DNA from 3 places in the Marinobacter gudaonensis genome. Region 1 is predicted to be linked to each of the others. Evidence: predicted binding sites of a transcription regulator. Region 1 holds the regulator's gene; each other region holds the start of a gene.

Evidence for each region. Region 1 encodes FliA, which starts transcription of late flagellar genes. Its sites were predicted from a motif close to CTAAAGTTTNNNNNNNNNNNGCCGNTAA; they were not measured.
Region 2: BM344_RS15795 (flagellar protein MotY) is a predicted target of FliA. The motif match lies at 1,576-1,603, and genes of this name have one in related genera.
Region 3: BM344_RS17160 (methyl-accepting chemotaxis protein) is a predicted target of FliA. The motif match lies at 2,175-2,202, and genes of this name have one in related genera.

The regions. Positions count from the first base shown of each region.
Region 1 is NZ_FOYV01000001.1:918,796-922,995, reverse strand. It holds gene flhF (flagellar biosynthesis protein FlhF) at 1-225, shown strand, start outside; gene BM344_RS04185 (MinD/ParA family protein) at 308-1,120, shown strand; gene BM344_RS04180 (RNA polymerase sigma factor FliA) at 1,150-1,893, shown strand; gene cheY (chemotaxis response regulator CheY) at 2,054-2,437, shown strand; gene BM344_RS04170 (protein phosphatase CheZ) at 2,458-3,243, shown strand; gene BM344_RS04165 (chemotaxis protein CheA) at 3,260-4,200, shown strand, end outside.
Region 2 is NZ_FOYV01000003.1:217,864-222,063, reverse strand. It holds gene BM344_RS15800 (histone deacetylase family protein) at 1-609, shown strand, start outside; gene BM344_RS15795 (flagellar protein MotY) at 615-1,538, opposite strand; gene pyrC (dihydroorotase) at 1,719-2,750, shown strand; gene rnt (ribonuclease T) at 2,798-3,454, shown strand; gene BM344_RS15780 (SDR family oxidoreductase) at 3,504-4,200, opposite strand, start outside.
Region 3 is NZ_FOYV01000005.1:63,650-67,849, forward strand. It holds gene BM344_RS17145 (DUF1631 domain-containing protein) at 1-550, shown strand, start outside; gene ampD (1,6-anhydro-N-acetylmuramyl-L-alanine amidase AmpD) at 620-1,255, shown strand; gene BM344_RS17155 (histidine kinase) at 1,246-2,133, shown strand; gene BM344_RS17160 (methyl-accepting chemotaxis protein) at 2,277-4,200, shown strand, end outside.

The sequences.
Region 1 (4,200 bases):
ATGGCAAATCTTGCGGGCTGTGTGATGACCAAGGTAGACGAGGCCCTGACGCTCGGCGAATCTCTCGGCTTTGTCATGGAAACCGGCCTGCCCGTGGCCTATTACACTGACGGGCAGAAGATTCCGGAAGATCTGCACCATGCCCAGGCCGTTCCGTTGGTGCGGCTGGCAGTCGATCGCCTGAAAGCCCTGCAGCGACAGCAGGCGGTTGCTGAGGGCGCCTGAAGATTGAGACCTGTCATCGGATGCGTGGCAGGTGTCCGGACACACAAGACCCGGTTAAACGTGGCGAGAGACAAAAACGAGTATGAGCAAAGCACATCCGGTACAGGTGATCGCGGTGACAGGCGGCAAAGGTGGTGTCGGCAAGAGCAACGTGTCGGTGAACCTTGGCATAGCGCTAGCCCAGAAAGGGCGCAGGGTAGTGCTTCTGGATGCCGACCTGGGCCTTGCTAATATCGACGTACTGCTGGGCATTACCGCGAACCGGAATCTCCAGGACGTGCTGGCCGGAGAGTGCGATCTTAAAGATGTGCTGGTGAATGGCCCTGGGGGTATCAAGATTGTCCCCGCGTCCTCGGGTACCCAGCGGATGACCCAGCTAACCCCCATGGAGCATGCCGGGCTCATCAATGCCTTCAGTGAGCTGGGCGACCAGATTGACGTATTGATTGTCGATACCGCCGCCGGCATTTCCGAATCGGTGGTGAGTTTTCTGCGGGCTTCCCAGGAACTGCTGCTGGTGGTCTGTGATGAGCCCACTTCCATCACAGATGCCTACGCACTGATCAAGTTGATGAACCGCGACTACGGCACCAACCGCTTCCGCATCCTCGCCAACCAGGTGCGCAACGAGCAGGAAGGACGCCACCTGTTCGAAAAACTGACCCGTGTTACCGAGCGCTTCCTTGATGTAGCGCTACAATATGTGGGAATAGTGCCCTACGATGAAGCTGTGAAAAAAGCGGTTCAGCGACAGCGAGCGGTACTGGATGCCTACCCCCGGGCCAAGGCGTCCCTGGCCATCAAGGCACTGGCGGACAAAGTGGACAATTGGCCGCTGCCGTCTTCACCCCGGGGACATCTGGAATTTTTTGTGGAGCGGCTCGTCGAAGTCTGAATCGGATCCTGTCAAACAACACCGGATACATGGCATTGGCGAACAACCTCGGTATCTACAACCAGTCTGGCACCCAGAGGCCCTCCCAGCTTGTGGAACAGCATGCGCCCCTGGTGAAGAAAATCGCCCTGCACCTGATGGCGCGGCTGCCAGCCTCTGTACAACTGGAAGACCTGATGCAGGCCGGCATGATCGGGCTGCTTGAGGCGGCCCAGCGCTACAGCTCCACCCGCGGTGCCACCTTTGAAACCTACGCCGGTATCCGCATCCGGGGTGCCATGGTGGATGAGATCCGCAAGGGCGACTGGGTGCCACGCTCTGTGCACCGGAATGCCCGCCGAATCTCCCAGGCCATCAAGGCCGTTGAAGACCGTCTTGGTCGTGAGGCGACCGACCTTGAAGTCGCCGATGAGCTGGGCATGGGCCTGGCTGAATACCATTCATACCTTTCCGACGCCAACAGTGGCCGACTTTTTAGTCTCGATGAGCTCAATGAATCCGGGGAGCTGCCGATAGAAGAGACAGAGACCCAGGACAATCCCCTGGAAGGGCTGTCATCGGATGCTTTCCGCCGCAGTCTGGCTGAGGCAATTGAGGATCTGCCGGAGCGCGAGAAGCTGGTGTTGAGCCTGTACTACCAGGAAGAGCTGAACCTGAAGGAGATCGGTGCGGTGCTCGGGGTCAGTGAGAGCCGGGTCAGCCAGATTCATAGCCAGGCTGCGCTGCGACTGAGAAGCCGGTTGTCGGACTGGCACCAGGGTGCCGGTCGCTGAGCGCGCGCCGTGTGTCCGCACTCAGGCAGACTGTAGTTTTTGGTAACCGACGCTTTACAACCGTGGTAAAGGACTGACAATAAGCGGTTAAAACAGCGGCCTGCTAGACTTCGAGCAGATAGGTCAAACGAATTCCGGGTGTTACTAACTGGAGGTCCCATTGGACAAGAACATGAAAATCCTCATTGTGGACGATTTTTCCACAATGCGACGGATCATCAAGAACCTGCTGCGTGATCTCGGCTTCACCAACACGGATGAAGCGGACGACGGCAACACCGCGCTGCCGATGCTCAGAAGCGGTAAATACGATTTTCTGGTGACTGACTGGAACATGCCCGGCATGTCCGGTTTTGATCTCCTGAAGGCGGTCAGGGCCGATGAAAATCTCAAGACCCTGCCGGTGCTGATGGTTACCGCGGAAGCCAAGCGGGACCAGATTGTGGCCGCTGCCCAGGCGGGCGTAAACGGGTATGTTGTCAAGCCGTTTACTGCCGCAGTGCTTAAGGAAAAGATTGAGAAAATCTTTGAAAGAATCCAGTAACCAGAGGTCGGATGGCTCTCATGAGCGATAGCAAACAGAACCATCGGGGCCTGGAACCGGAGGTGACGGAAAAACTCGAGCGGCAGGCGGCCGAGCTGGCGGAGAGCGTTAGCGCCGGTGATTATGCCAAGGCCATGACCCTGATCAATGAACTCAGCGAGGTTCGCGATCAGAGTCTGTATCGGGAGGTCGGTCGGCTGACCCGAAGCCTGCACGAAGCTATCCGGAACTTCCAGATAGATCCCCGAAATGCCGAGCAGCAGGAAGCCTTGTCCAAAATGACAGACGCTTCCGACCGGCTTGAGTACGTGGTGCAGATGACCGGCGAGGCGGCCAACCGCACCATGGACCTGGTAGAAGAGACCATGCCGGTGGCCAACGCCCTGCGGGATGAAGCCTCGTCGCTTCGCGATGAATGGCAGCGCCTGCGTCGTCGGGAGATGCAGCCGGCGGAATTCCGGGAGCTGTACGGACGGATCGACCGGTTCTTTGTCAGCATGGCGACAGACGCCGACACCATGTACAACAACCTGTCGGAAATTCTTCTGGCCCAGGACTTCCAGGATCTCACCGGCCAGGTAATCCAGAAGGTCACCGCTCTGGTCAAGGAAGTGGAAGAGCAGATGCTCAGTCTGGTGGTCATGGCCAGCCACGTGGATCAGTTGACGGGCACTGTCCACCAGATTGAAGAGCGGCAGGAATCCGCGGAACAGGGTGTCGGGCCCCAGATCAAGGCCCATGAGCGGGAAGATGTAGTTTCGGGGCAGGACGACGTAGACGACCTGTTGTCCAGTCTCGGTTTCTGATTAAAGAGGGTAACGCATGGCGTTCGATGCTGATGAAGAGATTTTGCAGGACTTCCTGGTGGAGGCCGGCGAAATACTCGAGAAGCTGTCAGAGCAGTTGGTAGAACTTGAGCGACATCCGGATGACAGTGATCTGCTCAACGCCATCTTTCGTGGCTTTCACACCGTAAAGGGCGGCGCCGGCTTTCTCCAGCTCGAGGCGCTGGTGAACTGCTGCCATTCGGCGGAGAACGTGTTCGATATCCTGCGTAACCACAAGCGCAAGGTGGATTCTGAGCTGATGGATGTGGTTCTGGAAGCTCTGGACCATGTGAACGCCATGTTCGAGCAGGTTCGCAACCACGAAGAGCTCACCCCGGCCCCGGACGAGCTGATTGCGCGCCTCGATGCGTTTGCGCAGCCGGAATCCCAGGACGCTGGCGCCCCGGCGCAGCCCGCCCAGTCGACGGAGACCGCGGAAGCGGCTGAAGATGGCGGGGATATCACCGACGATGAGTTCGAGCAGTTGCTGGATGCGCTGGCTGATGAGCCGAAAGCCTCGACTGCGGAAAAAGCACAGGCGGATGAGAAGAACAGCGACGCTTCCGGCGACGACGACATCACAGACGATGAGTTCGAGGCGCTGTTGGATCAGCTCCACGGCAAGGGTCAGTTTGCGGGTGCTCCGGCAGCCGATGAGCAGTCTTCAAGCGGTCAGGAGCAAGCCGGAAACGCCGGGGGCCAGGCCGCCGACAAGTCTCCGGCTGGATCCGGCGACGACCTGATTACCGACGACGAGTTCGAAAAACTGCTGGACGACCTTCACGGCAAAGGTGGTGGCCCTACGGCCGGAAAGGCTGCCGGTTCTGCGCAACCGGAAAAGCCGCGAGCCGCGGAACCTGATTCCGCCAAACCCAAATCTGCCAAATCCGCCGGGCCCGCAAAGCCCGACGAAAAACCGGCAGCCAAGGGCGGTGC
Region 2 (4,200 bases), on a different contig from region 1:
ATGGTAATGAGCAGCCAGGTGACCAACGCCTTTGTCTGCGCCCGTCCGCCGGGGCACCATGCGGAGCGGTCAAAATCCATGGGCTTCTGTTTTTATAACAATGTGGCCATCGCGGCCATGCGGGCCCTGACGTTTCACCACCTGGAGCGGGTCGCCATCATCGACTTTGACGTGCACCAGGGCAACGGCACCGTTGACATTGTAGGCGGCGACGAGCGCATCCTGATGTGTTCGAGCTTCCAGCACCCGTTCTACCCTCACTCGCATGTGCACAGACAGGCGGGCAACATTGTGAACATCCCCATTGCCGCGGACTGCTCCTCAGAGGAATACCGTCAACGTGTTCAGGATGGCTGGATGGAGAGGCTGAATGACTTCAAGCCGCAGCTGATTCTGATTTCCGCGGGCTTCGACGCACACAGGCTGGACCCCATGGCCGAGCTCAATCTGGAAACCGACGACTATCGCTGGTTAACGGAATTGATCGTGGGCGTGGCGCACGAACACAGCAACGACCGGATTATCTCCACGCTCGAAGGCGGGTATCACCTGCGGGCCCTGGCCGAGAGTGTCAACGCTCACCTGGAAGTGCTCGACTCGGTGTACTGACGCCCTTACCCGGTCGGTTCGCCACCATAGCCCGTGGCCTGCTGCAACTCTGGCCGGTCGCCGGCCCGCTGCAAGCGGATATTGGTGCGCCGGTTGTCGGACGGACGGTTCGACGCCGGGTACTGGTCGCCGTGGGCCCGGACGGTAATCATGTTCTCGTCGATGCCGCTGGCCTTGAGGTAGTCGGCTACCACATTGGCCCGCTCCTCCGACAGAGCCCGGTTGTCGATCCGGCTTCCGATGCTGTCGCTGTGGCCATCCACGAAGATGCGCTCCACTGTTGAGTCCGCCATCACGTAGGACACGATATTATCGAGAAGTTTCCGGTCGGCGTCTGACAGGCTTGTGCTGCCACTGGCAAACGGAACCCTGGAACGCTGGATCTGATCAAAGTTCACCGGCAGCAAGTTCAACGTACAGCGCTGATAGCGCTCGAACTCGCCGGCAAAGTTGATGTTGGACACCTGCACTCGCACCGGCCGGTCGTCAAACCAGGCCTCGCGGGTAATCGTGGGTCGCATGCCGTCCAGCAGGCTGTGTGCCAGAACGTGGGCCTGGCGGGTTCCCAGCGAGACCTGTCTGTTGCCCTCGGCGACGTTGACGCTGGCCACGGGTCTGGGAGCGATGCCCGGTCGCCACACCGGCGCCTCAACCACCAGATCGCCACGGCCCGGCCGCATCAGGGGCGTGCTTGCCTCCAGAAAAAACGACAGGTCCTCGCCGGCGCGGTGGTTGAATACCGCGCGTCCGTAGCCGGGCACCTCGTGTACCAGGCGACACTCGAACACGGACTCGGACAGATACCACTGGCTGTTTTCAATGCCGGCGCCATAGCTGGTGGCCTGCACCGCCAGGGGAGTAGACGCGCCGGCCAACAGGCCGGCCGCGAGCAACAGTGATCGCTTCAAATCAGGGGATTTTATCGGCATGGCCATGGCTGCTTGAATCCAAATCGGTATACCCCGGTTAACGGCCGATTCGCCGGTGGCTTTAGGGCTTAACCAGAAAACAATCGCGGGCCCGATCTGGTATAATCCGCCAAATTTTCGGCCTCCGGACATGCCGCCGCTCCGGAACTCCTCTTGCCCAAGGCATCGCGGACAACCAACATGACTGAAAAGCTCACTATCACACGCCCGGACGACTGGCATCTGCACGTCCGGGACGGCGACATCCTGACCGACGTGGTTCCGGCAACCGCCGCCTGTTTCCGCAGGGCCATCATCATGCCCAACCTGGTGCCGCCGGTGACCACTGCAGCGGACGCCGGCGCCTACCGGGACCGGATTCTGGCCGCCGCCGAAGGCACGGGTTTTGAGCCGCTGATGACCCTGTACCTGACCGAAAGTACCAGCCCCGAAATCGTTCGCGAGGCGAAGGCCGCCGGTGTCGTTGCCGCCAAGCTCTACCCGGCGGGCGCCACCACCAACTCGGCCTCGGGCGTGAAGGACGTACGCAACATCTACCCGGTGCTGGACGCCATGGCCGACTGCGGCATGCTGCTGCTGGTCCATGGTGAAGTGACGGACGGTGACATCGACATCTTTGATCGCGAGAAAGTGTTCCTCGAGCGGGTTCTTTCCCCGATCCTGGAGGCTTTTCCGAAGCTTCGGGTGGTGCTGGAACACATTACCACCGCCGATTCCGCAGAGTTTGTTAAGCAGCACAATGGCGGCAACCTGGGCGCCACCCTTACTCCCCAGCACCTGATGTACAACCGCAACCATATGCTGGTGGGTGGCATCCGGCCACACCTTTATTGCTTGCCGATCCTCAAACGCAATCGCCACCAGCAGGCCCTGCGCGATGCGGTGGCCAGCGGCGATTCGCGGTTTTTCCTGGGTACCGATTCCGCACCCCATTCAAAGAACCGCAAGGAAACCGCGTGCGGATGTGCGGGCTGCTACTCGGCCTACGGCGCTATTGGCCTGTACGCTGACATTTTTGAGGAGTTGGGCATTCTCGACAAACTCGAGGCCTTTGCCAGCTTCAATGGCGCCGATTTTTACGGCCTGCCACGAAATACCGATACCATCACCCTGGTGCGCGAGCCCTGGACCATGCCGGCAGAACTGCCCCTCGCAGACGGCACCATTGTGCCCCTGAAGGCAGGTGAAACCGTTAACTGGCGGCAGGCGTAAACCTCACTGAACGGATTCCTTCTCACACGGCCAAGACCGGAGCTTGAGTGACTGACGAGAGCAAACCACCCCACCCCATGTCCCGCCGCTTCCGCGGCTTTCTGCCCGTGGTTGTCGATGTTGAAACCGCTGGTTTCAACCCGGAGCGGGATGCCCTGCTGGAAGTGGCGGCCGTTATCCTGACCATGGATGAGGACGGCTGGCTGACCCGCGCCGAGACCCATGTGCAGCAAATCGATCCGTTCGAGGGTGCCAATCTCGAACAGTCGGCGCTGGATTTTACCGGCATCGATCCCTGGAATCCCGAGCGGGAAGCCGTTCCGGAACGGGAAGGCCTGAGCGAAATCTTCGGCCCCATCCGCAAGGCAGTGAAGGCTCACGACTGCAAACGCGCTGTTCTGGTCGGACACAACGCCACCTTCGACCACAACTTTATCTTTGCAGCGGCGCTGCGGGCGGATATCCGCCGCAACCCCTTTCACCCGTTTTCCACTTTCGATACCGCCACCCTTGCAGGCCTGGCCTACGGGCACACCGTGCTGGCCCAGGCTTGCAAGCTGGCCGGCATTCCGTTCAGCAACAAAGAAGCGCATTCGGCAGCCTACGACGCCGAGAAAACCGCCGATCTGTTCTGCGGGATTGTCAATCGCTGGCGTGAACTGGGCGGCTTCCCGCCCCCTCCGGTGCCAGCAGATCCCGAATAACGCCCATAAAAAAACCCGCCGAAGCGGGTTTTTTTATGGCTACCGGGGCTTACCAGTAGATACCTCTCATGATCGCTGCGAAAGCCACCTGCTCGGTGGAGACCTTGGGCTTTTCGCCGGACTTGCTGCCGGCGGCCGCCGGCGAATCCGGGAACATCCGGTAGCCGGTGTTCATGACGATCTCGCCCATTTTCGGGGCCAGGGCATGCAGCACCTGGGCAAAGATGCCCAGACGCGTGGCGATCCGCTTGGGACGATAAACGATGGCATCGGCCACCATGCCCGCCGCCTCGTCCGGTGTCAGGGTGGGCACCGAATCGTAGATCTTGGTGGGCGCAATCATCGGCGTGCGCACCAGCGGCATGTTGATGGTGGTGAAGGTGACGTTGCGATCCGACCACTCGGCCGCAGCGCAGCGACTGAACGCATCCAGCGCCGACTTGGAAGCCACATAGGCCGAGAAGCGGGGCGCATTGGTCAGCACGCCGATCGACGAGATATTGACCACGTGGCCACGACGACGCTCGAGCATCTTGGGGGCAAAGCCCATGATCAGGCGTACCGAGCCAAAGTAATTCAGCTGCATGGTGCGCTCGAAATCGTGGAACCGGTCGAAGGACAGATCCAGGGAGCGGCGGATGGAACGACCGGCGTTGTTCACCAGCACATCCACGTGGCCGTGATTGTCCAGAACGGTTTTCACAAACTCGTCGCAGGCGTCCATGTCCGAGAAGTCGCAGGGGTAA
Region 3 (4,200 bases), on a different contig from region 1:
TGCGGTCATCCGTGACCTTGAGCTGGTGCATGTAGATGTCTTCCAGAGGCTGGTAACCGCACCGTCCCGCGAGGAACCCGAGCAGGCCGGGCCTGATGGGGTAGCCGATGGCGCTGCTCAGGCTGTTCCCGCGGATACAGAGCCGCAAGTAACAATCGATGCATCGGTGGCTCCGGCCGACGCGCCTGCCGAGAATGGGACGCCGATGACGCCAGAGCCACCGGTAGAGACGGAGGCAGTGGCGACCGCCAGCGAATCGGGGGCAGTGTCTGTTCAGTGGCTGGAGCGGGCTGATAGTCTGCGGGTAGGCTCCTGGATCGAGCTCAGCCGTGATGACGCCAAGGTACGTTGCAAACTGGCGGCTTTCATCAAGGCAACGGGCAAGTACATTTTTGTCAATCGCAGTGGCGCGAAAGTGGCGGAGTACCAACGGGAAGAGCTGGCGGCGGAAATGGAGTCCGGTAATGTTGCCATGCTTGATGATGGTCTGATCTTCGATCGGGCACTGGAATCCATCATCGACAACCTGCGCAGCAGCCGTAAAGACTGATCCGTAGCAACCGCAAGCGCTTTGTGATTCAATCTGCAGGTGTAATCCTCTGAAACCGTTGGAATTACCTTGTCAGATCCAGATGCCTTGCCTGAAAACCCGACGCCTTCCACAGAGGAGGCGACACGGCTCCGGGAAACCGGGCATATCCGGGGCGCCCGTTGGTGTCCATCGCCGAATTTCGGGCCTCGCCCGGAAGGTACCGGCATTTCCCTTCTGGTGATTCACAACATCAGTCTGCCGCCCGGCCAGTTCGGCGGACCTGAAATCGAAGACTTCTTCTGCAATCGTCTTGACGCTTCGGCCCACCCGTTCTTCCAGACTATTGCCGGTGTCGAAGTATCCTCCCACCTGCTGATCCGTCGCGACGGGTCGGTCATCCAGTTTGTCAATCTGCATGACAGGGCCTGGCATGCGGGCCGGTCCAGCTTCGAGGGGCGGGAGGAGTGCAACGACTACTCCATCGGAATCGAGCTGGAGGGTACTGATCACATACCCTACACCGAGGCCCAGTATCGCCAGCTGGCCACCGTGGCCCGCGAGATCATGGCGGCCTGGCCTGAGATTACGCAAGCACGCATCACCGGCCACAGTGACATTGCGCCGGGCAGAAAGACCGATCCGGGCCCTGCCTTTGACTGGTCACTTTTTCGAGCCATGGTGCATTCCGGGCGTGCTTCCGGGGAGGCGGCGGAATGGAGCTGATTGTGTTTCTCCTGGCTTACTCGGTGCGCAGGCGCCTCGACTCCCTTGACAGGCTTCATGGTGATGAGCTCTGGCGGCGCTGGTTCCACAACGGCCGCAAAGCCCGTGCAGGGCATGAAGCGGATGTATACGCCGGCCTCGCCCTGGTTCTGCTGCCAGCGCTGATTCTGGGGCTTGCCGAGTATGTGCTGGTGGTGTCTGACTGGCGAATGGCGGCTTATCCGGCAGATTTCCTGATCCTTGTGCTGCTGATGGGCACACCCGGCTGGCGCCAGTTGTTGCGGGCCTATGCAGAGGCCTGGCAGCGGGGCGACATGCAGGCCGCGTGGCACCATATCAAAGACCGGCTGCCGGCGGCTGAGCGAGGCGCCGCCCTCTCGCCCGAAGCGATGCACCTGTCCCTGTCGAGGGCGCTGCTGGTGTCGGTGTTCCAAAGGTTTTTCCTGGTGGCGTTCTGGTACATGGTCGGAGGCGTGGCGCTGGCGGTGCTGGCACGGGGGCTGGTGGCACTGGCAGACCAATGGCCTCAGGCCGCAGCGCGGCCACGGTTTGCACGGATGGCGGAGTGGGCAGGCTGGATTCCTGCGCGGCTGCTGTCGGTGACCTTCGGTATTGCCGGCGACCTCGCCGGCTGGTTGCGGGAAATGGGTAAATCCTTGTCTGGCGTCAGGAGAAAAGCGGGCGACGTGCTCATGATTTCCGCCAGCGGGTCGTTAACCGGGTATGCGCTGGAACCGGACCGTTTCTCCCGGTTGCATCCGGAGGACTGGACGAGCTTCGGTGGTCGGAGCCTGGCAGCGCTGCGGGATCTCCTGAACCGGAGCATGCTGGTGTGGATCTGCACGCTCGCATTGTTGGTGATTTCGGGGGTCGTGTAAGCAAAATTTTTGAAAATATTACAGATTATCACCAAATAAAGCTTAAGTTTTTACGACTTTAGGCGACAATAGAATAAAAGAAGAACGAGAACAGAAAAACCAGAATAAACGTTCCGTTGTTACCTGCCAGTACGAGGGTCGTTGTGAAGCAACTTATCAATCCCGCCATTGCCCTGATGAACCGTCTCCCGATGGTTTACAAGTTCAGCCTCATCAGCATTCTGTTCCTGCTACCGATTGGCGCGCTGTCGTGGCTGGTTATCTCGGAGCTCAATCAGTCGGTTCAGACCATGAACCGCGGCGTTGAAGGCCTCGAGCAGTTGCAACAGGTGGACCGCCTGGTGGACGCAGCGATGGATTACCGCGATTACCGCTCACCCGCCATCATAAAGGATGAAGGTGCGATCCGGGCGGTGTCTGAAGAAGCCGCAGACGCGGTGGCGGCGGCCTTCGAGGCGCTGACGGCGGAGCCGCGTTCGTTCGATACCTCCGGCGCCTGGCTGGACCAGGTTGAGGCGCTGCGCAAGGACTGGGAGGCCCTGCGCGCCGATGATAATTATCAGGGCAGCTTCGATCCGCAGTTCAAGTACTACCAGGAGTTCGTCCAGAAGGCCCAGGCGCTGCTATCGGCCACGATCGAGATTTCCGGCCTGAGCCAGGGGGCCTCCCGTGAGAATCAGTTGATCCTGGGCCTGGTGCGGGATTCGCTCCCTGCTGCCCGAACTGTTATCGGTCGGGCAAAATCCTATGGCATCTATGCGCTCGTGGAAGGACAGGTTGGCTACGCTCTCAGTGAGACCCTCAACGAGATCTATGACCAGTTGACCAACCGGAGTTCACTGCTGACCCCGGCGCTGTCAGTGGCCTCGGACGCGTCTCCCGCACTTGTTGCCAAAGCAGGCGATGCCCTGAACAAGGTGGATGAGAGCCTTATGGTGGTTCGAGACGAGCTGGATCAGAATGTGATCACGCCCATGCGCCTGGAAATGCCGTGGACCGAGTACGACAGCCTGATGTCGGCGCAGCTGGGCTACTACGATGAGCTCAAACAAGCGGCTTTCGAAGTGGTTGAGACCAACCTTCGGGGCCGGCTCGACAGCGAGATCAACCAGCGCACGCTAATCCTGGTTGCGCTGGTGGCGGTGTTGCTGGTGGTGGTGTACCTGTACATCGGGTTCTTCATGTCGGTGCGCACCGCGATCAACCGGTTCAGCCAGGCGGCCCGCAGCGTGGCCGCCGGTGACATGACCACGCACATTCACCTGCGCAATCGTGACGAGCTGGGTGAGCTGACCACCGAGTTCAATAATATGACGGACCGCATTGCCGAGCTGATTCGGTCGGTCAGTCGCACCACGGCGGACGTGGACCAGCAGGCTACACGGGTGAACGATACTGCCGCAGCCAACAGCGAGGCGGTTGCCCGGCAGATGGAAGAAAGCGGCCAGATCAACGAAGCCATGAACCAGATGGTGGATGCGGTGAATGAGGTAACTGAAAGCGCCCACCGGGTGGCCGACAGTGCCGGTAACGCCGAGCGCGACACCGAAACCGGTCGCGGAGTGGTCGCTGACACCGTGAAAACCATCAATCACCTGGCCACGGAAATTTCCGGTGCGGTGGAGGTTATCAACCGGGTAAGCAAGGACAGTGACAACATCAGTCAGGTGCTGGTCGAAATCAAGGCGATTGCCGAACAGACCAACCTGTTGGCGCTGAATGCGGCTATTGAGGCGGCCCGCGCGGGCGAACAAGGCCGGGGCTTCGCGGTGGTGGCCGATGAGGTACGTTCCCTGTCCCAGAGGACCCACAAGTCCACCGAAGAAATTGAGGGAATGATTTCCAGGCTGCAGAGCGGCGTCAAGGATGCCGTCTCGGCCATGACCAACAGCCGGGATGTTACGGAAACGACGGTTCAGAAGTCCGGGGAAGTTACCGAAGCCCTGGATCGCATTGCCAATGGCATTGCGGTGATTGTGGACATGAGCCACCAGATCGCCCAGGCGGCGGAGGAGCAGTCGGCGGTCGCCAGGAACGTTAACGCCAACGTGGAGCAGATCGGCGAAC